DNA from 4 places in the Nocardioides dubius genome. Region 4 is predicted to be linked to each of the others. Evidence: riboswitches for the same ligand, from Rfam matches in the RefSeq annotation. Region 4 holds a riboswitch; each other region holds the start of a gene.
The links. A riboswitch is a leader RNA that binds a small molecule or an ion and turns the genes downstream of it on or off. The one in region 4 is predicted to bind cobalamin.
Positions count from the first base shown of each region.

Region 1: another riboswitch for cobalamin. It lies ahead of ABD151_RS03865 (ABC transporter substrate-binding protein); the one in region 4 lies ahead of ABD151_RS00030 (ribonucleotide-diphosphate reductase subunit beta).
Region 2: another riboswitch for cobalamin. It lies ahead of ABD151_RS03900 (VWA domain-containing protein); the one in region 4 lies ahead of ABD151_RS00030 (ribonucleotide-diphosphate reductase subunit beta).
Region 3: another riboswitch for cobalamin. It lies ahead of ABD151_RS03845 (ABC transporter substrate-binding protein); the one in region 4 lies ahead of ABD151_RS00030 (ribonucleotide-diphosphate reductase subunit beta).

Region 1 is NZ_BAAALG010000002.1:429,345-433,434, forward strand. It holds gene ABD151_RS03855 (ABC transporter ATP-binding protein) at 1-468, shown strand, start outside; gene ABD151_RS03860 ((2Fe-2S) ferredoxin domain-containing protein) at 465-1,175, shown strand; cobalamin riboswitch at 1,184-1,367, shown strand; gene ABD151_RS03865 (ABC transporter substrate-binding protein) at 1,420-2,457, shown strand; gene ABD151_RS03870 (FecCD family ABC transporter permease) at 2,454-3,482, shown strand; partial or broken gene ABD151_RS03875 (ABC transporter ATP-binding protein) at 3,479-4,090, shown strand, end outside.
Region 2 is NZ_BAAALG010000002.1:437,004-441,930, reverse strand. It holds gene cbiE (precorrin-6y C5,15-methyltransferase (decarboxylating) subunit CbiE) at 1-1,252, opposite strand, end outside; cobalamin riboswitch at 1,305-1,447, shown strand; gene ABD151_RS03900 (VWA domain-containing protein) at 1,472-3,556, shown strand; gene cobA (uroporphyrinogen-III C-methyltransferase) at 3,556-4,326, shown strand; gene cobO (cob(I)yrinic acid a,c-diamide adenosyltransferase) at 4,328-4,927, shown strand, end outside.
Region 3 is NZ_BAAALG010000002.1:424,240-429,166, reverse strand. It holds gene ABD151_RS03855 (ABC transporter ATP-binding protein) at 1-191, opposite strand, end outside; gene ABD151_RS03850 (FecCD family ABC transporter permease) at 208-1,284, opposite strand; gene ABD151_RS03845 (ABC transporter substrate-binding protein) at 1,281-2,270, opposite strand; cobalamin riboswitch at 2,290-2,492, opposite strand; gene ABD151_RS03840 (CbtB domain-containing protein) at 2,733-2,963, shown strand; gene ABD151_RS03835 (CbtA family protein) at 2,977-3,813, shown strand; gene ABD151_RS03830 (HNH endonuclease signature motif containing protein) at 4,018-4,927, opposite strand, start outside.
Region 4 is NZ_BAAALG010000001.1:5,013-9,939, forward strand. It holds gene ABD151_RS00025 (ribonucleotide reductase N-terminal alpha domain-containing protein) at 1-1,083, opposite strand, end outside; gene ABD151_RS00030 (ribonucleotide-diphosphate reductase subunit beta) at 1,083-2,081, opposite strand; cobalamin riboswitch at 2,217-2,451, opposite strand; gene ABD151_RS00035 (hypothetical protein) at 2,473-3,057, opposite strand; gene ABD151_RS00040 (hypothetical protein) at 3,923-4,444, shown strand; gene ABD151_RS00045 (GIY-YIG nuclease family protein) at 4,640-4,927, opposite strand, start outside.

The DNA.
Region 1 (4,090 bases), on a different contig from region 4:
CGCGGCGGCTGGGGCACGGCACGGGACCCGCAGGGTGGGGCGGTCGTCGCCACCGCGATGGCGCAGGTCCGGATCACCCACCTGGCCGATCGGCTCTGGAGCACCCTGTCGGGCGGCGAGCGGCAGCGCTGTCACCTGGCACGTGCGATCGCGCAGGAACCCCGGGTGCTGCTGCTCGACGAGCCCACCAACCACCTCGACCTGGGCCAGCAGCTGCGCTTCCTGACCCTGGTCCGCCAGCTTCCGCTGACCTGCGTGGTCGCGCTCCACGACCTGGAGCTCGCCACCGCCTTCTGCGACGACGTCGTCGTGCTGGACGCCGGCCGGGTGATGCGGGCGGGTCCGGTCCGTCACGCCTTGACCCCCGACCTCCTTGCCGACGTGTACCGCGTCCGGGCCGAGGTCAGCGCCCACCCTCGCCTCCCTCGCGACCACCTCGCCTGGGACGACTTCCTGGAGACACCATGAGCACCCACCACCTGATCGTCGCGATGTCGCCGGCCGACCCGGGCCTGCGCGACGAGCTGAACCACACCGCGCGCCGCCTCGGCGCCGACCTCGCCTTCCTGCAGATCGGCACTCCCAGCCTCGGCACCGCCCTGACCCGGCTCGCGGACGGCGGCGCGGAGCGGATCGTGCTGGTCGCGCTGACCACCTCCCGGCTCAGTCCGGGCGTCTCGTGGCTGCGCCGGATCGCCGACGCCTGGTGGCGCGAGCACGGTGCCCAGGCACCCGAGGTCGCCACCGCATCGCGCCTGTTCCGCTCGCTGCCCGAGCTGGAGGTGCTCTGGGAGCAGGCGATCGCGACCGCGACCCCGGTCCGCGGCACCGGGCCCGGTCTGCGCTCGGACGCATGGGAGAGCGTCCCGGGCCACCGCCACCAGGTCCTCGTCTGTCGCGGCCCGCGGTGCACCGCGGCGGGCGCCGAGCAGACCACCGAGGCCCTGGTGCTGGAGCTGATGCGCCACGAGCTCGGCGACGACGACGTGCTGATCACCCACACCGGCTGCCAGTTCCCCTGCAACCACGCGCCCGTCCTCAGCGTCCAACCCGACGACGTCTGGTACGGCCGGGTGGACGCCGACGCCGCCCGCGAGATCGTCGACACCCACCTGCGCACCGGCGTTCCGGCGGGGCGCAACCGGTTGCCACGAACCCCTGCACAGCAAGGCTGAACCCGCTCTGCTAGCGTCACAGCGCCAGCCGCCGAAGGAGACTTCAGCAAGGGAACCCGGTGAGATTCCGGGACTGACGCGCAGCGGTGAGGGTGACGGTCGTAGCACATGCCACTGGGCCTCCGGGTCTGGGAAGGCGCTGCGCACCGGGTGATCCCGAGTCCGAAGACCTGCTGGCCCCGCAGCGATCGCTGCAGGTCACAACGGGCTACGCGCACACGCCCGAGGACCTCGAAGGACTCCCGTGTCTCTGCACCCCGTGCGCGCCGCCGGCGCCGCAACGCTTCTCGCACTCACCCTCGGCCTGACTGCCTGTGGCAGTGACGCCGAGAAGGACACCGCCTCCGAGGCCGCCGCCCCCGGGTTCCCCGTGACGTTGACCAACTGTGGTCGCGACCTCACGGTCAACGCACCGCCCGAGCGCGCGGTCTCGCTCAACCAGGGATCGACCGAGATCCTGCTCTCCCTCGGCCTCGGCGACCGGCTCGCCGGCACCGCGACCTGGACCGACCCGGTGCTGGAGAGCCTCGCCGCAGCCAACGAGGAGATCCCCCGCCTCGCCGACAACGCGCCGTCGAAGGAGCGGCTCCTCGACGCCAACCCCGACTTCGTCACCGCCTCCTTCGCGAACACCTTCGGCGAGGGCGGCGTGATCACCCCCGGCGAGCTGGACAAGCTGGAGGTCGGCTCCTACCTCTCCCCCGCCGAGTGCCTGAAGGACAACGAGGGTGACGGCGACGGCGAGCGCGACGGCGTGCTGGAGATCGACGCCATCTACACCGAGATCACCGAGCTCGCCCGGATCTTCGGCGTCGCCGAGCGTGGCGCCGAGCTGGTCGCCGATCTCCAGCAGCGGATGACGGCAGCCACCGAGGCCGCGAGCACCGCCGACGTCAGCGCGCTGTACTGGTTCGCCAACGCCGAATCCCCATACCTGGCTGGCTGTTGCGGCGGACCCGGCATCATCAGCCGGACCCTCGGCATCGAGAACGTCTTCGACGACACCACCGAGGAGTGGCCCCAGATCAACTGGGAGACGGTCGCCGACCGGAACCCCGACGTGCTGGTGCTGGGCGACCTGACCCGCAAGTCGCAGACCGCGGAGACCGGCAAGGCGAAGATCGAGTTCCTCAAGTCGAACCCCGTCACCCGGGAGATGGACGCGGTCAAGAACGACCGCTTCGTGCTGCTCTCCGGTGCCGAGCTCAACCCCTCGATCCGCACCGTCTACGCGGTCGAGAACGTGGCCGCCCAACTGGCCGAGCTCGGGCTCACCCGATGACCTCACGCCGGCTCGCCCTGACCCGGGCCGGCGTCCTGCTGACGGCAGCACCCTTCGTGGTGCTGCTGTCGGCGGCGGCCGCCATCACCGTCGGGCCCTCCGACATCTCCACCCTGGACGTCTACGGCGTCGTCGCCGCGAAGCTCGGTCTCGGCACCTCCGAGCTCACCCTGATCCAGCAGGGGATCGTCTGGGACCTCCGGCTCCCGCGCACCGTGCTGGCCGGGATCTGTGGGGCGGGCCTGGCGATCTGCGGCGTCATCCTGCAATCCCTGCTGCGCAATCCTCTGGCCGATCCGTTCGTCCTGGGGATCTCCTCGGGCGCCTCGACCGGGGCGGTGGCGATCGTCGTCCTGGGCATCGGGGCCGGGTCCATCGGGCTCTCGGCCGGCGCCTTCGTGGGGGCGCTCGCCTCCTTCGCGTTGGTGATCGCGCTGGCCACGTTGGCCGGTGGCACCACCGACCGGCTGGTGCTCTCCGGGATCGCCGCCACCCAGCTCTTCTCCGCGCTCACCTCCTTCATCGTCTTCACCGCCGCTGACGCCGAGCAGACCCGCGGCGTGCTGTTCTGGCTGCTCGGCTCCCTCTCCACCGCCAGCTGGACCGATGTCATCGTCTGTGGCGGCGTGGTCCTGTTCGGTCTGGTGCTCTGTCTCGGCACGGCCTCCTGGCTGGACGCCTTCGCCTTCGGCGCGGATGCCGCCAGCTCGCTCGGCGTGAACGTGGCCCGGACCCGGATGCTGCTGCTGATCCTCACCGCCCTGATGACCGCGGTGATCGTCAGCACCTCCGGCGCGATCGGCTTCGTGGGCCTGGTCCTGCCGCACCTGGCCCGGGCCATCGTCGGGGTCGGCCATCGGCTGCTGCTGCCCTCCGCGGCGTTGATCGGCGCGATCTTCCTGATCTGGGTCGACACCGCCGCGCGTACGGTGCTGGACCCCCAGGAGCTTCCGGTCGGAGTCGCCACCGCCCTGATCGGCGTCCCGGCCTTCGCGCTGGTGCTGTTGCGGAGCAGGCGCGCATGAACCACTCCCTGACCGCCGCCGAGATCGCCTGGGGAACCCGCGACCGCCGGATCCTGCGTGGCGTCGGCCTCGAGGTGCAGTGCGGCGAGACGCTTGCCCTGCTCGGGCCCAACGGCTCCGGAAAGTCCTCGCTGCTGCGCCTTCTCGCCGGCCTGCGCCGCCCGGACGCCGGCAGCATCTCGGTCGGCCACACACCCCTGACGGCACTCTCCAAGCGCGACCTCGCCCGACGCCTGGCACTGGTCGAGCAGGAGGTGAGCAGCGACCTCGACCTGCTGGTCCGCAACGTGATCGAGCTCGGCCGCATCCCGCACCGGCTGCCGTGGTCGCCGTCGTCGGCGGCCGACCTGCAGGCGGTGCGTGACGCCGCCGAGCAGACCGAGATCACGCACACCCTCGACCGGCGCTACCGCTCACTGTCCGGCGGCGAGCGGCAGCGGGTGCAGATCGCCCGGGCGCTGGCCCAGGAGCCCGAGCTGCTGCTCCTCGACGAGCCCACCAACCACCTCGACGTGCGCCACCAGCTGGCTCTGATGGCGCTGGTCGCCTCCATGCCGGTGACCACCGTGGTGGCCTTGCACGACCTGAACCTCGCCGCCGCGTACTGC
Region 2 (4,927 bases), on a different contig from region 4:
CCCACTGGGTGACCGTGCGCGCCGGAGTCCAGCCGGTGAAGGTGCCGACCGGCGCGGTGCTCTCGACCGCGATCCGGGTCAGCTCGCCGCCGTGGGTGCGGTAGGCGTCGGCCAGCAGCTGCTCGGTCTCCAGGGTGACGCCGTGCACCACCAGCCGGCCACCGGGCCCGAGGGCGCCCAGGCACGCGTCCAGGACGCCGGGGCGGGTGGCGCCGCCGCCGATGAAGATGGCGTCCGGGGTCTCCAACGCAGCCAGCGCATCGGGGGCCTTGGCCTCGACCACGCTCAGCCCGGGAACTCCGAGAGCCCTTGCATTGCTGGCGATCCGGGCCGCCCGCTCGCTGTTCGCCTCGACCGCCGTGGTGCGACAGGTCGGGTGTGCGCGCATCCACTCGATGCCCACCGATCCGGCTCCCGCACCGACGTCCCACAGGTGCTGGCCGGGGGCCGGTGCGAGCCGGGCCAGGGCTGAGGCGCGCAGGTCGCGCTTGGTGAGCTGGCCGTCGTTCTCGAAGGCGTCGTCGGGCAGGCCGGCCACCCAGGCCGAGAGGTACGGCGTGTCCGGCGACGTCTCGACGGCGACCACATGCAGGGTCGGAACGTCGTCGGAGCTCACCCGCGTCCACGCATCCGCCGACCGGGTGCTGCGGGCCTCGTCGGCGGTGCCGAGGTCGCTGAGCACGGTCAGCGCGGCAGACCCGTGGCCGACCGCCGCCAGGATGCCGCCGATCTCGGCAGGGGTCTGCGGACCGGAGGTGAGCACCAGCAGCCGCCGGTTGGGGGCGACCGCGCGGCGCAGGGCGTCGACGTCACGACCGACGAGGGTCAGCACCTCGGACTCCTCGGCGGTCCACCCCATCGCGGCGCGGGCCAGGGCGACCGAGGAGATCGCCGGCACGATCCGCACGGCATCCGCACCCAGCAGCCGGATCAGGGTGCCTCCGATCCCGGAGACCAACGGGTCGCCGGAGGCCAGCGCCACCACCCGCCGTCCGCGGTGCTCGGCCAGCAGTGCCGGCAGCTGGTCGGCCAGGGGCGAGGGCCACGAGATCCGTTGCTGGGTTGACGATTCCCCGATGGAGGCATCGAGTGCGGCGAGGTGGCGACGGCCGCCCAGGACGACGTCGGCGGCCGCGAGCAGGGCACGGGCGGAGGACTCCAGCGTCAGGTCCGCGCCGACGCCCAGCACCGTGATCACCGGCTCTCGGGACACGTCCGGCTGACCAGGATTCGGGGCTGTCGCGGGGCTCATGGCCACGGAGAGTATCGTGACGGCCGAACAACGTGAGGTGCCCCTGCGCTCCACTCATCGGAACCGGTGAGGACGAGCAACGGGGAGAATCTGGGAAGCCGGTGAGACTCCGGCACAGGCCCGCTGCGGTAAGCCGGGCCCTCCGTCAGGAGGGACCCGTCAAGTCCGAAGACCGGCCTCACGCCATTCAGTTGATGCTGAACGAGCGGGAGCCTCACCATGTCACTGCAGTACCCATTTTCTGCCGTCGTCGGCTGCGATGTCGCCGACGACTCCGGCCTCGAGCCGATGGGCCTCGCGCTGATCCTCAACGCGATCAGCCCCGAGATCGGCGGCGTGCTGATCCGTGGCGAGAAGGGCACCGCGAAGTCGACCACCGTCCGCGCTCTGGCTGCTGTGCTGCCGCCGGTCGAGGTCCACCAGGGCGATCGCTTCTCCGCCGACCCTGCGGATCCGGCCGCGACCAGCCCCGACGCGCCGTTCACCCAGGGCACCACCACCCGCCCGGCGCGGCTGGTCGAGCTGCCGGTGGGCGCCACCGAGGACCGGGTGCTGGGATCGCTGCACCTGGAGCGGGCGCTGACCGCCGGCGCCGTGGAGTTCGAGCCGGGCATGCTGGCCCGCGCGCACCGCGGCGTGCTCTACGTCGACGAGGTCAACCTGCTCCACGACCACCTGGTCGACCTGCTGCTCGACGCCTCCGCGACCGGCTCGGTCACCATCGAGCGCGACGGCGTCTCGCTGCAGCACGCCTCCCGGTTCCTGCTGATCGGCACGATGAATCCCGAGGAGGGCGAGCTGCGCCCGCAGCTGCTGGACCGCTTCGGCCTGACGGTGGAGGTCGCCGCACCGCGCGAGGCCGCGCTGCGCGTCGAGGTGGTCCGGCGCCGGCTCGCCTTCGACGCGGACGCCGCGGGGTTCAGCGCCGGTTGGGAGCCGGCCCAGGCGACGCTCACCGCCCGGATCGCCGGTGCCCGCAAGACGGTCGGCGAGGTCGAGCTCTCGGACGCGGTGCTGCTCAAGGTCGCCGAGGTGTGTGCGGCGTTCGAGGTGGACGGCCTGCGCGCGGACATCGTGACCGCGCGGACCGCCGTCGCGCACGCCGCCTGGTTCGGCCGCTCGCGGGTGACCCGCGCGGACATCCGCGCGGCAGCGCTGCTGGCACTGCCGCACCGTCGCCGTCGCAACCCCTTCGACGCTCCCGGCCTGGACGAGGAGCTGCTGGACGCGATCCTCGGTGACGACGAGCCGGACGGTCCCGACGAGGGCCCCGACGGCGACGGCCCTGACGGCGGTGAGCCCGAGGATCAGGCTCCCGAGAACAGTGCTGGTGACGACGCTGCTGGCGACGGTTCCGCGGCCGCCAACACCGAGGCCGACGACCCGGGCACCCCTGAGCAGCCGGCCGTAGAGCCCGAGCCGGCTCCGAGCGAGACCGACGAGGCCCGCGAGCAGCGCCCGGCTCCCGGCGCCGGCGCGCCGACCACGGACCGGGCCCGGACGCCCTACCGGCCGCGGCTGCTGCGCGTCGACGGGGTCGGCCTGGGCAACCCGGGGCGGCGCAGCCGCGCCAAGGGCAGCACCGGACGCCGGGTCGGTGTCGAGGTGGGCCTGGGGACCGGTCGCGGGCTGCACCTGGTGGAGACGATCCGCGCCGCCGCCGAGCGCACGGCGCTGAGCGGTACGGCGGTGCGGGGGAGCCGGCTGGCGCTGGACGTCGCCGACCTGCGCAGCGCCACCCGAGAGGGCCGCGAGTCGAACCTGCTGCTCTTCTGCGTCGACGCCTCCGGCTCGATGGCCGCCCGGCGCCGGATGGCCGAGGTCAAGACCGCCGTGCTCTCGATCCTTGGCGATGCCTACCGGCGTCGCGACAAGGTCGCGCTGATCAGCTTCCGGGGCCGCGGCGCCCAGTTGGTGCTGCCGCCCACCGGCTCGGTGGAGGTGGCCGCCCGGCTCCTCGACGACCTCCCGGCCGGAGGCCGGACGCCCCTGGCCGAAGGGCTCCTGGAGGCAGCCGCGGTGCTGCGCCGGGAGCGGCTGCGCGATCCACGGCAACGCCCGCTGCTGTTGCTGGTCACCGACGGCCGGGCGACCGCGGGCACCGACCCGGTGCCCCGTTCGCGCCAGGCGGCCGATCACCTGGCCGCCCTCGGCATCCCGGCGGTGGTGATCGACTCTGAGAGCGGACCGATGCGCCTGGGCCTGGCCCGTCATCTCGCGGAGCACCTCCGCGCCGAACATCTGCCGATGGCCGAGGTGAGCGCGAGCGCGCTGGCCGCCGTCGCTGAAGGAAGAGTCGCCTGATGAGCACCCTCGAACCCCTTCGTCCCGGCACCGTCGCCCTGGTCGGCGGCGGCCCCGGGGACCCGGGCCTGATCACCGTCGCCGGACGGGCCGCCGTCGAGCAGGCGGATGTCCTGCTCGTCGATCACCTCGCACCGCGCGCGGCGCTCGCCTGGGCCGCCCCGGACGCCGAGGTGATCGACGTCGCGAAGCTGCCGCGCGGCGCGTTCACCCCGCAGGAGCGGATCAACGAGCTCCTGATCGCGCACGCCGGCGCCGGCCGCCGCGTGGTCCGCCTCAAGGGCGGGGACGGCTTCGTCTTCGGCCGCGGCGGCGAGGAGCTGCAGGCCTGTGCCGAGGCCGGCGTCGAGGTGCGGATCATCCCGGGCGTGACCTCGTCGGTCGCGGTGCCCGCGCTCGCCGGGGTGCCGGTCACCCATCGCGGACTGGTGCAGGGCTTCAGCGTGATCTCCGGCCATGTCCCACCCGAGGACCCCACCTGCTCGCTGAACTACCGGGCGCTGGCCACCTCGGGCACCACCCTGGTGGTGCTGATGGGGGTGGCCAACCTGGCCGCGATCACCAGCGCGCTGATCGCGAACGGGCTGGCGCCCGAGACGCCGGCGGCGGTGATCGCGCGCGGTGGCCACCCCGACCAGGAGGTCCGGGCCGCTGCGCTCGCCGAGATCGCCGAGGTGGCGTTGGGGATCAACCCACCGGCGATCACGGTGATCGGCGCCGTCGCCAGTTGGGCGGCGACCGCGCCGCTGAAGACCATGCAGGAGGCCTGAGATGCCGCAGGGAGTTCCGACCACCGTTCCGGACGACGGACTGACCACCCGGCAGCGGCGCAACCGGCCGCTGCTGATGGTGCACACCGGCGACGGGAAGGGGAAGTCGACCGCTGCCTTCGGACTGGCGATCCGGGGGTGGAACCAGGGCTGGCGCGTCGGTGTCTTCCAGTTCGTGAAGTCCGCCAAGTGGCGGATCGGCGAGCAGACCGTGCTGGAGCGCCTCGGCGCCCTGCACGAGGAGACCCAGGAGGGTGGCCCGGTCGAGTGGCACAAGATGGGCGCCGGCTGGTCGTGGACCCGGAAGCAGGGAGACGCCGAGGACCACGCCCGTGCGGCGGCCGAGGGCTGGGCGGAGATCAAGCGCCGACTGGCCGCCGAGGCCCATGACCTCTACGTGCTCGACGAGTTCACCTACCCGATCGCCTGGGGCTGGGTGGACCTCGACGACGTCGTCACCACGCTGCGTGACCGGCCCGGTCGCCAGCACGTGGTGATCACCGGACGGCGTGCGGCCCCGGAGCTCTGCGAGGTCGCCGACCTGGTCACCGAGATGACCAAGGTCAAGCACCCGATGGACGCCGGCCAGAAGGGCCAGCGG
Region 3 (4,927 bases), on a different contig from region 4:
TGCAACAGGGTGGACTTGCCGGAGCCGTTGGGCCCCAGCAGGCCGGTGACCCGGCCGGAGCCCACCGTGATCGAGACGTCGTCGAGCACCGTGCGGCCGCCGAGCCGGACGGTCAGCCCGGTGGCGGCGAGGGCGCTGACGCTCGGCCCGGTCGCGTCCGTGATCACGGGGCTGGGCTTGAGTGAGGTCATCGGTTCGTCCTTCGCATCAGGTCGTCCTCCGCATCATCAGGATCACCAGCACGGGCACGCCGACCAGCGCCGTGATCGCGCCGATCGGCAGCTCGCTGCTGGGCAGCACGGAGCGCGCAGCGGTGTCCGCCCAGAGCAGCAGGATCGCGCCGGCCAGCGCGCAGGTCGGCAGCAGCCGTCGATGCCCGTGGCCGACGAGCGGCCGGACCAGGTGCGGCACGACCAGCCCGACGAAGCCGATCGCACCGGTCACCGCCACCGCCACCGCGGTGACCAGGGCGGTGGCGACCATCAGCATCCAGCGGGTCGCCGTCACGTCGACGCCGAGCGAGCGCGCGGAGAGCTCACCGAAGGTGAACCCGTCGAGGCGGTCGGCGAAGCAGCTGAACAGGACGACGCTCCCGAGCGCGCAACCGGCGAGCAGTGCGGCGCTCTCCCAGCGGACCCCGGCCATCGAGCCGAGGGTCCAGGTCAGCACCCGGCGGGCGGCGCCGTCGTCACCTGCGGAGAGCACCGCCACCGAGGTCCAGGCGGTGCACAGGTAGGAGACCGCGACGCCGGCCAGCACGGTGCGGGCGGGTGCCAGGGTGCCGGTGCGGCCGCTGGCGATCACCAGCACCGCCGCCAGCGCCGCCAGGGCGCCGACGAACGCGGCGAGCGCCAGGGCGCTGACGCCGGCCAGGCTGGTTCCCGCGGTCAGCGAGGCCAGCCAGCCCGACCCGAAGACGATCACCGCGACCGCGCCGACCGAGGCCCCGCTCGAGACGCCGAGCAGGTACGGGTCGGCGAGATCGTTGCGGGTCAACGACTGGAGGACCGCGCCACAGACCGCCAGCACCGCGCCCACCGCCGCAGCGCCGAGGACCCGGGGGAGCCGGAGCTGCCACACCAGCTGGTCCTCCAGCAACGAGACCGGCGCGCCCCCGAAGGGCGCGTCACCGAGCCCGCAGCGGCGGGCGACGACGGCGAGGACCCGGGGCACCGGCACGTCGACCGAGCCGATGCCCAGGGCCACGGCGGCGGAGAGTCCCAAGCCGAGCAGGGCCAGCAGGAACAGGGTGGCGTAGGGCAGGCGTCGGCCTGCCGCCGTCATCGGGTCAGGCCGAGCTCGGTGATCTGCGCCGCGACGCTGCCGGCCCCGTCGACCAGGCGGACGCCGGCAGTGGACTCGGAGAACGGAATGGTCACGAACGCCTTGTTCTTGACCGCCGTCAGCGACTTCAGGACCGGGTCCTTGCTCAGGTAGGCGATCTTGTCGTCGGCCGAGTCCCACGCGGCATCGGCGAGCACGATCACGTCAGGATCCGCGGCGATCACGTCCTCCCAATTGCCGTCGCCCCAGGCGCCGTCGAGGTCGTCGAAGATGTTGTCGGCGCCGATCGCGTCCAGCACCAGCTGCGGCCCGCCGGAGTTGCCGCCGACGAAGGGCGTCTTGGTGCCGGAGTCGTACCAGAAGACGTCGAGGTCGTCGCCGGCCGCGGCCTCCTCCAGGCCGGCCAGGGTGCGGCGTTGCTCGTCGATCAGCGTCGTCGCGTTCTCCGGGTGGCCGAGGGCGGAGGCCACCTGGGTGACCTCCTCCCAGACCGAGTCGAAGGAGACCTCCGGGCGCTGCGCCTTGTCGTCGCAGCCGAAGGGGGAGAGGTAGGAGGCGATGCCCGCCCGGTCGAGCTCGGCAGGGCTGCCCGCCACCTTGGGCTCGAACGCCGAGGCGTACGAGGCGTAGGCGAAGTCGGGCTCGCTGGCGAGGAAGGCCTCGTGGGTCGGGTACTCCTTGGCGAGCACCGGGACGGCGTCGTAGGCGGCCTTCCACTTGGCGGGGACGGCGTCGTCCAGGTAGGCGGTGCCGGCGAGCTGGTCGGCCAGGTCGAGGGCGAGCACGACCTCGGTGGCGCCCTGGTTCAGGGTGACCACCTTCGACGGCTCCGCGGTGATGGTGCTGGTGTGGCCACAGCTGGTGACCTCGACGGGGAAGCGGTCGTCGGCGGCGGAGGCCGGCGTGGCGTCGTCCTCGGGCGATCCGGCGCAGGCGCTGAGCGCGAGACCGGCGACGATGACAGGCAGAACGGAACGGATGAGCATGAGTACTCCAGGACCCTCGTGGTTGTGGTGCGCCGTGGCCGGTCTCCTGGCTTTCACATCAAGATCGTGGTGACCACGCCTTCCCACCGATGCTGCCTGGCAGTGGCGCCGCACCTGCTGCGGGAGCAGGAGCGCGAGGGTCACGTGACTCCGTGACTACAGTGGCGAGGGCCGCGCCGGCTTCAGACCGGCTTCCCGAACACCACGGCGGTCCGAAGGTACCACCGGGGGTGGGGGATCCGGTCCGGATGGGACCGATGGCCGCGGTGTCCAGCATGTGGCGTCCACCATGCAGACAGGACCGGACACAGGGAGTACCCTGCGATCTGCGAGCCTCTGGAAGCCGGTGTGAGTCCGGCACAGTCGCGCTGCTGTGACATCGCCTCGGCGGTGAAGTCAGACCCAGGGCCCGCTTTCTGACGCACTTCCATCCAGGGCGCATCACCCTGTGAGGAGAACACCATGTCGCAGCTTGCTGCCGCGCCTCTCGGCGCCTCTGACCTGCCCGCCGTCGAACTGCCGACCGTCGACCTGCGCGAGCTCGCGCCGTGGGCGCTCTTCTTCGGTCTGCTCGGCGCGCTGGTCATCTTCTTCATCAGCGCCGACCAGGGCGCCGTCTCGATCCCGGCCGGGACCGCGATCCACGAGTGGGTGCACGACGGCCGGCACCTGCTCGGCTACCCGTGCCACTGAGCGGGGGCGTTCGATGACTGCACGTACCTTCTTGGTGCGTGGGCTGCTGGCGGGTCTGATCGCCGGTCTGTTCACGTTCCTGGTGGCGTTCACCGTGGGTGAGCCACCGATCGACTCCGCGATCTCGCTGGAGGAGGCGGCCTCGGCTGCCGAGGCGCCGGAGACGGTTGCCGACGACGCGGCGCACGAGCACGCCGACGAGGCTGCGCACGAGCACGGCGACGAGGCTGCGCACGAGCACGAGCACAGTGAGGCGGCTGGTGGCCACTCGCACGGTGACGAGGGCGGCGGGATCAGCCGGGACACCCAGAAGACCTGGGGCCTGGCCACCGCCACCGTCGCGATCGGGGTCGCGCTGGGTGGGATCGTGGCCCTGGTGGCAGCTGCCGCGGCCGGCCGCCTCGGACGCCTCCGGCTGGTCGGCTCCACCGCGCTGGTGACGGCGCTCGGCTTCGTCGCCTTCGCGTTGGTGCCGTTCCTGAAGTACCCCGCCGCACCTCCGGCGGTGGGCAGCGGGGACACCATCGGTGAGCGCACGAGCTACTACTTCATGTTCCTGCTGATCTCGCTGGCGGCGATGGTGATCGCGGTGGTGGTCGCGAAGCAGATCGCGCCGAGGATCGGTGGCTACTGGGCGATCGTGGCCAGTGCCGTCGGCTATGTCGTGGTCGTCGCGGTGGCCGCAGCCGTGATGCCCGCGGTCAACGAGCTCGGCGACTTCCCGGCCGACGTGCTGTGGGAGTTCCGGGTCTCCTCACTGCTGACCCTCGCCGCGCTCTGGGGCTCCTTGGGCATCGCGTTGACCGCGCTGCTGGCGCGGGTCCCGCAGCGCACCGCCGCACTCGCCTGACAGCACGCTTCGCGCACGCTTGAGCAGCCCGCCGCCTCCGGGGACCATGTGGCTCCGGAGGCGGCGGGCTGTTGGGCGTCCCCACGCGGTGGTCGAGCCTGTTGAGCGCTTCGCAGCGCGTCGGAGTGGGGCGGCGGCGGGCCTGGGGCGCGCCGATGCCTCCGGTGCCAGGGAGGCTGCCGGAGGTGTCGGTGGCGCTGTCGCTTACTCGAGTTGGATGGTGCCGAGGGCGGTGACCAGCCAGGTATGGCCGTGCTGGTTGTGCCAGGTGTAGGTGCCGTCTCGGTTGCGGACGTAGCGCCAGCCGGCGAAGGTCTTCGCCAGGTGGTGGCGTCTGCACAACGGGGCGAGGTTCTCGGGGTTCGTCTGGCCGGGTGGGCCACGCAGTTCATTGGTACCGGCGTCATACGGGTCGATGTGGTCGAGGTCCGCGTCGGCTGATGAACGCGAGCAGTGTGGGAACACGCAGTGCTGATCTCTGATCCGGACCTGCTCGGCCATCCAGGCGGGCGGGTCGTGCCGGTCGACCGCGCCGGTGCGGTTGAGGTCGATGACCGGGGTGATGGAGGCGATGGAGCCGTGCCGCTTCAGCCAGTCGGTGAGCTGCTCGATGAGGACCGGCCCGAGGCGATCGGTGTCGGCAAGCGTCAGGTCGTCGGTGCCGAAGAGGTCGGCCAGCGTGGTGTGCACGAAGACTCGGAGCCCGCGGTCCTGGCGACGCCGTTGCGACGCGGGCCCCCTTGCCGCACCGGCAGTGTCGTCAGGGTGGTCGCGGTGGTCGCGGTGGTCGAGCCCGTCGGAACCTTCGTAGTCCAGCGTGCCCTGCGCCTCCGCGATGCTGCCGAGTGCCTTGGCCTTGCGCTGGCCCAGCGTGTCGGTGTCACCCGCGCGCTTCAACTTCTCCGCCTCGTCGCAGACCAGGTCGTGGAACCGCGCCAGGTCCAGTGAGTCGCCCACCACGTCCAACGTCGAGGTGCCCGAGGCCGCGCCGTCAGGCCCGTAGCGGTGCTCAAGTCGCACATCCCAGTCCGCCTTGGTGAGCGGGCCGTTCTTGTCGCGGATCAGCTCCGGATGGAACTTCGCCACCGCCATCGCCAGGGTGCGTTCGATGGTG
Region 4 (4,927 bases):
GAACGCGACCCGCCGCTTCTGCAGGTAGTCGTGGTAGCCGAGGACGCCGAGCCCGAGGCTGCGGGCCTTCTCGGTGTACCGCACCGCTCGCTCCAGACCGCGGATCGTGCGCGCCTTGCGGAGGAAGACCTCGGCGACCGCGTCCAGGAAGACCGTTGCCACATAGGCGGTGTCGGTCCCCGACCACTCGTCGTAGGTCGAGAGGTTGAGCGAGGAGAGGACGCAGGTGTAGGAGTGCTCCTCGTCGCTGAACAGGGTGATCTCCGAACAGAGGTTGGAGGCCTTGTTCGCCAACCCGTTGGCCCGATAGGACTCGGTCTGCGCCGCGTTCACGGTGTCGACCTTCCAGATGTAGCCCTTGCCCAGCACGACCCGGATCTTCAGCACCCGCTGGTAGCGCTCCAGCGCGTCCTTGTCGCCGGCCAGCATCCGGTCGATGAAGGCCTGGGTGAAGATCCACCCGATGTTCTTGTTCGCGGGCTCGCGGAAGATCAGGTCGGCGAGCTCGTAGAAGTCGGGGTGGTCGGCCGGAAGGTAGCCGGCCCACGATCCGCGACGGGTTGCTCCTTGGGAGATCTGGTTGGTCATCTCGACGAAGTTGCAGAAGACCGGAACGACGCCATTGGCCTTGCCGTTGTCGCTGAACGTCGCGCCGCGCGGACGGATGTCGCCGAGGTACGCGGAGGTGCCGAATCCGTGCTGCGACAGGATCGCTGCTTCCTTGAGCGTGTCGTAGAAGCCCCATACCGAGTCCTCGATGTAGGAACCCTCGCAGGAGACCGGAAGGCCACGGTCGGTGCCCAGGTTGGCCAGCACCGGCGTCGACGGCGACAGCCACCCGCGCCAGATCGCGTCGAAGAAGGCGTCGGTCCACGAGGTGCCGTCCGCGCGTGGATAGAGCTCGTCGGCGACGGCGCCGGCCGTCTGGGCGATGGTGACGTAGCGATCGCGGACCGACTGGTCGGCGACGACGTACTTCGCCTTGAACATCGCGTAGCCGGCAGTGGTCATGAACGGTGGCACCGTGCCGGCGGCCTGGAGCCCCTTGCGCTCCGCGGAAAGGGTCTCCCAGTTGCTGCTCATCAGAACTCGAACTCCGTCTCGCCGATGGTGCGGTTGTATTCGTTGCCGGTGACTTGGAAGAAGTCGTGGAACTGCGTCCCGTTGATGCCGCTGTAGAACCATTCGGCGACGGGGTTCGCCGTCACCTCGAAGAGCGGCTCCATCCGCATGTTCGCGAGCGTCAGGTCGACTCGCGACTGCACGAACGTGACCAGGTCGCCCTGGTCGATGCCGGCGATCTCACCGTGGGCGAAGAGCATCTCGACGATCCGGACCTCGTGGCGGTACAGGTGCCCAGCCACTTCCCGGACCCGAGCGAACAAGGCGTCACGCTCAGCGGCGAACTGCTCGGCGGGCACGGTGCCCGCGTACTCGTCCATGGTCGTGTTGAAGAGCCAGGCTCCCCCGGTCGCGTGCAGGTTCTCGTCCCGGGCCGAGAAGTTGATCCCGCTGATCACGTTCTGCAGCAGGTTCTTGCCGCCGGACTGGAAGTGCTTGAGGAAGGCGAAGTTGGAGTAGAGGACACAGTTCTCCATGAGCGTGAAGACGCTCAGCGCAAAGAGCAGATCCTCGTCGGCGATCGCATCCCAGACGAACTGGATGCGCTCAGCCAGCACCGGATCGTTCTTGTACGACTCGTAGAACTCCTCGGTGTCGATCATCAGCGCCTTGTTGAGCTTGGCGTAGAACGGCGCGTGCATGTTGAGCTCGGCGAACGAGAAGGCGTTCGCCATCATCTGCACCTCCGGGCGCGGGAACGCATGGAAGATCCTGTCCCCCCACACCTCGCCGCCGAGGATCAGCTCGTAGATCGTGAAGAGCTTGAGGGTGGTCTTGACCGCCGCCTGCTCGGCCGGCGTCATGTTGACGAGGAAGTCCTGCTTGTCGTTCTCGACCGGGATCTCCTCCGCGGTCCAGAAGATGCTCCGTTGCTTCTTGGCCAGATCCTCGGCCATCGGGTAGTCGAAGACATAGGCCGACTTGGCTGTCCGGATCGGAAGTCCGTCGGTGTCGATCATGGTGGCCCTTCGTCCGCGAATCAACTGTCTGTGCTTCCGCGGAAGGAAGAGGAGCCGAGTGCCACCGAGCGCTGGAGAGTGCCGACGCAGGAGTGCTTCTGGATCCCCTGACTTTCCCTCGAAGTCGCGGACCCCACGGTGAGGTGGGCACTGGCAGGTCTTCGGACTCATGGGCGTTGGAACAGGTTCGTTCCGGTCCTACTGTCCATCGCTTCCCAAGACCGTTGGTGGTCTCAGTGCTTCCTGTCGATCCAGGAGACGGAGGTCGTTCCCACTTACCGCTGCGGGGCAGTCCCGGAATCTCACCGGGTTCCCTCTTGCGACGGCGGCTCTGGATTGAGGCGCCGAACCAGCTGCATGACCACCATATACGGGAACTACGCGAATGTAACTACCTAGATGTTGTGTTTGATCCAACAGATCCCTGGTCCGTGGGCGAGGCGACCGAGACCACGTGTCCCCTGATGGGCGCGTCGTCGCCGCCGTACTCGGAGCCCAACGTCGCATCGATCGCGACCTCGAGACGCACCGGGTCGCACGAGGCGCCGACGACCTCCACGGTGCCGGTCGCCAGCTCCACGTCGCTCGAAGCCTCGACGTCCGGGCCGCCGACAAACACCACCACGCCCTTCGGGCCCTCGTCGTCCGAGCCCGAGTCGGCGGGAAGGTCGAACGTCCACCCGCCCTCGACGTCCTCGGGCAGAACCTCGATCATCAATCGAAGGCCCCCAGCCTCGCTCTCCGCATGCACGACCTCGACCGACTCGTCGTACACGCTCGGGACGCATTGCGTGGTCATGCTGGTGAACTCGACCTCAGACCCATCAGCCCGCATCACCACGATGCTGTTTCCGGGATCGTCAGCCGCCTGACCCTCGGCGTCGTCTCCGCACCCCGCCGCAAGCAGCGCCATCGACACCAGAGCGGCCGAAATCCTGTGACCGCCGAGTCGCCGTCGAGTACGCATGATCGCCATGGCGTCAGGCTAGGGCGCGAACGGCGGCCCCGACTGCCGTTCGCACAACCCAGAAACGCCAGAAGGCGGCCCTCCTTGAGGAGGACCGCCTTCTGTACTGGTGGAGGTGAGGGGACTCGAACCCCTGACCCCCTGAAGCAGGAACCGGCGACCCGCCATCTCGGCGAATCTCGGACCTACAGCCTCAAACGAGCTCTGACCTGGGACGATGCCCGAACCTAGGACAACGACTCCCATGAGACTACCGCGAGTTCTCGGGCTTTCTCGCCCCAACTGGCGCCGTTTCTGAGGGGATAGTGCTGGGTTTCTGCTGGCCCGCTCAGCGACGACGCCTCGCGAACGATCTGCAAGGCTTAGGTTCCTGATCCGACAAGAGCTACCTGGAGCGATCCCTTTCAGATTCAGTCCTGGGCACCGAGTTTCGGAGCAACTCCCCTGAGAGATGCAGCAGACCCTCATTGATGTAGTCGTGATTGCGCGAAGAGCTGCTCGAGGTTCGGCCGAGTTCATCAATGCGGACCGGGACGCTCGCGTGGGCTTTGGTGATGCCAACGGCTCGCACGCGCTGCCTCACCACTGGGCGTCTGTCGCGCTCGACGGAGGTGAGTCCACAGTGGCAATCTCCCACTAGCTCGGTCAAAGAGACCTGGGGCCACGGGCAACCGAGCCATCGCCGCTGACGAACAGAGACGGTGCCTTGGACAGGTCGGGCCGAGGGCGAAAGACAGCATCAGTTGGTTGCTCCCAGTGACCAGGTGCGCGGCTGCCGTGGCTGGACTCCCCGCCCGAACCGCCGAGCCGGGTCCAGGACCTGGGATTCGAAATCCATCACCCCGCCACAGCGCGAGATAAGTAGTCTTCGCGCATGCCTGAGAACAGCAATGCAGAAGAATCGCCCAAACAGCGCTCCGACCACTTCTACTTGGGGGTTGCCCTCGCAGTATTCGTTGCTCTGGTAGTTCTGGTTCTGGCGTTCGACGACAACGACGACGCCTCTGCTTCATCTACCGACAACTCGACCGTGTCGCTACCTGCTCCTCCGGCAAGCCCCTCGCCGACACCGACACCGACACCGACGTTTGCGAGTGAACCGTCGGAGGAGCCAGAGGAGACACCAGCCGAGGTGAAGGAGCCGGACATCGACACCTCGTCGTTGGCGACGAATCTCGCAGCCGTTGCAAACAGGTATGGGTACGGGCCCGCGGACGAGTCGTACGCGGACATTATCGTGCTCGTGGTGTGCGACCCCATCGAGTCGGGACTCATGACTTGGGAAGACTCGGTGGCCGAAGATATCGCCAGCGGCGCCCCGGCGAGCGATGCGGAGGCATTCAATGACTACGCCCGCACCGTCTTTTGCCCAGGCATGGGATACGACGTTGGCTAGGTCGTCGACAATCTCCATTGCCGCTGCGCTGCCAAGCGACTGGTGTGAGCATCACCGTGGCTAGGCTGGTTGACCCCGGTCGAGTTCGAGACAATCATCACCAGGCCAGCCACACAAGTGCGTGACCAATCACTGCCACCTATCCGTGCAGCAGTCCCCTTCGCATCGCCATCGGCTTCCCCCGACTCTGGCGGCCTAACTCGAGTACTTCTTCCTGAGCAAAGTCAGCGCACCTCGCAACGGCGTCTTCGGGACCTTGGCGAGGTTGAGCGGAGGATCAAGCTCGGTCAGGATCTCGGATTCCAGGCGATCGAGCGTGTCGACGTCAGCGACGGGTACCGGGATCACCCGGAGGTGCGTGTGCATCCACCTGGTCAGCTGTTCCTCGTCAATCGTCGGCTCCGCGCGGGCCTCGGCAAGGATCGAGCCGAGGCTGCGCCGGAGCGTGGAGAACTGATGCCTCTTGCCCAGGTGCATCGTGGC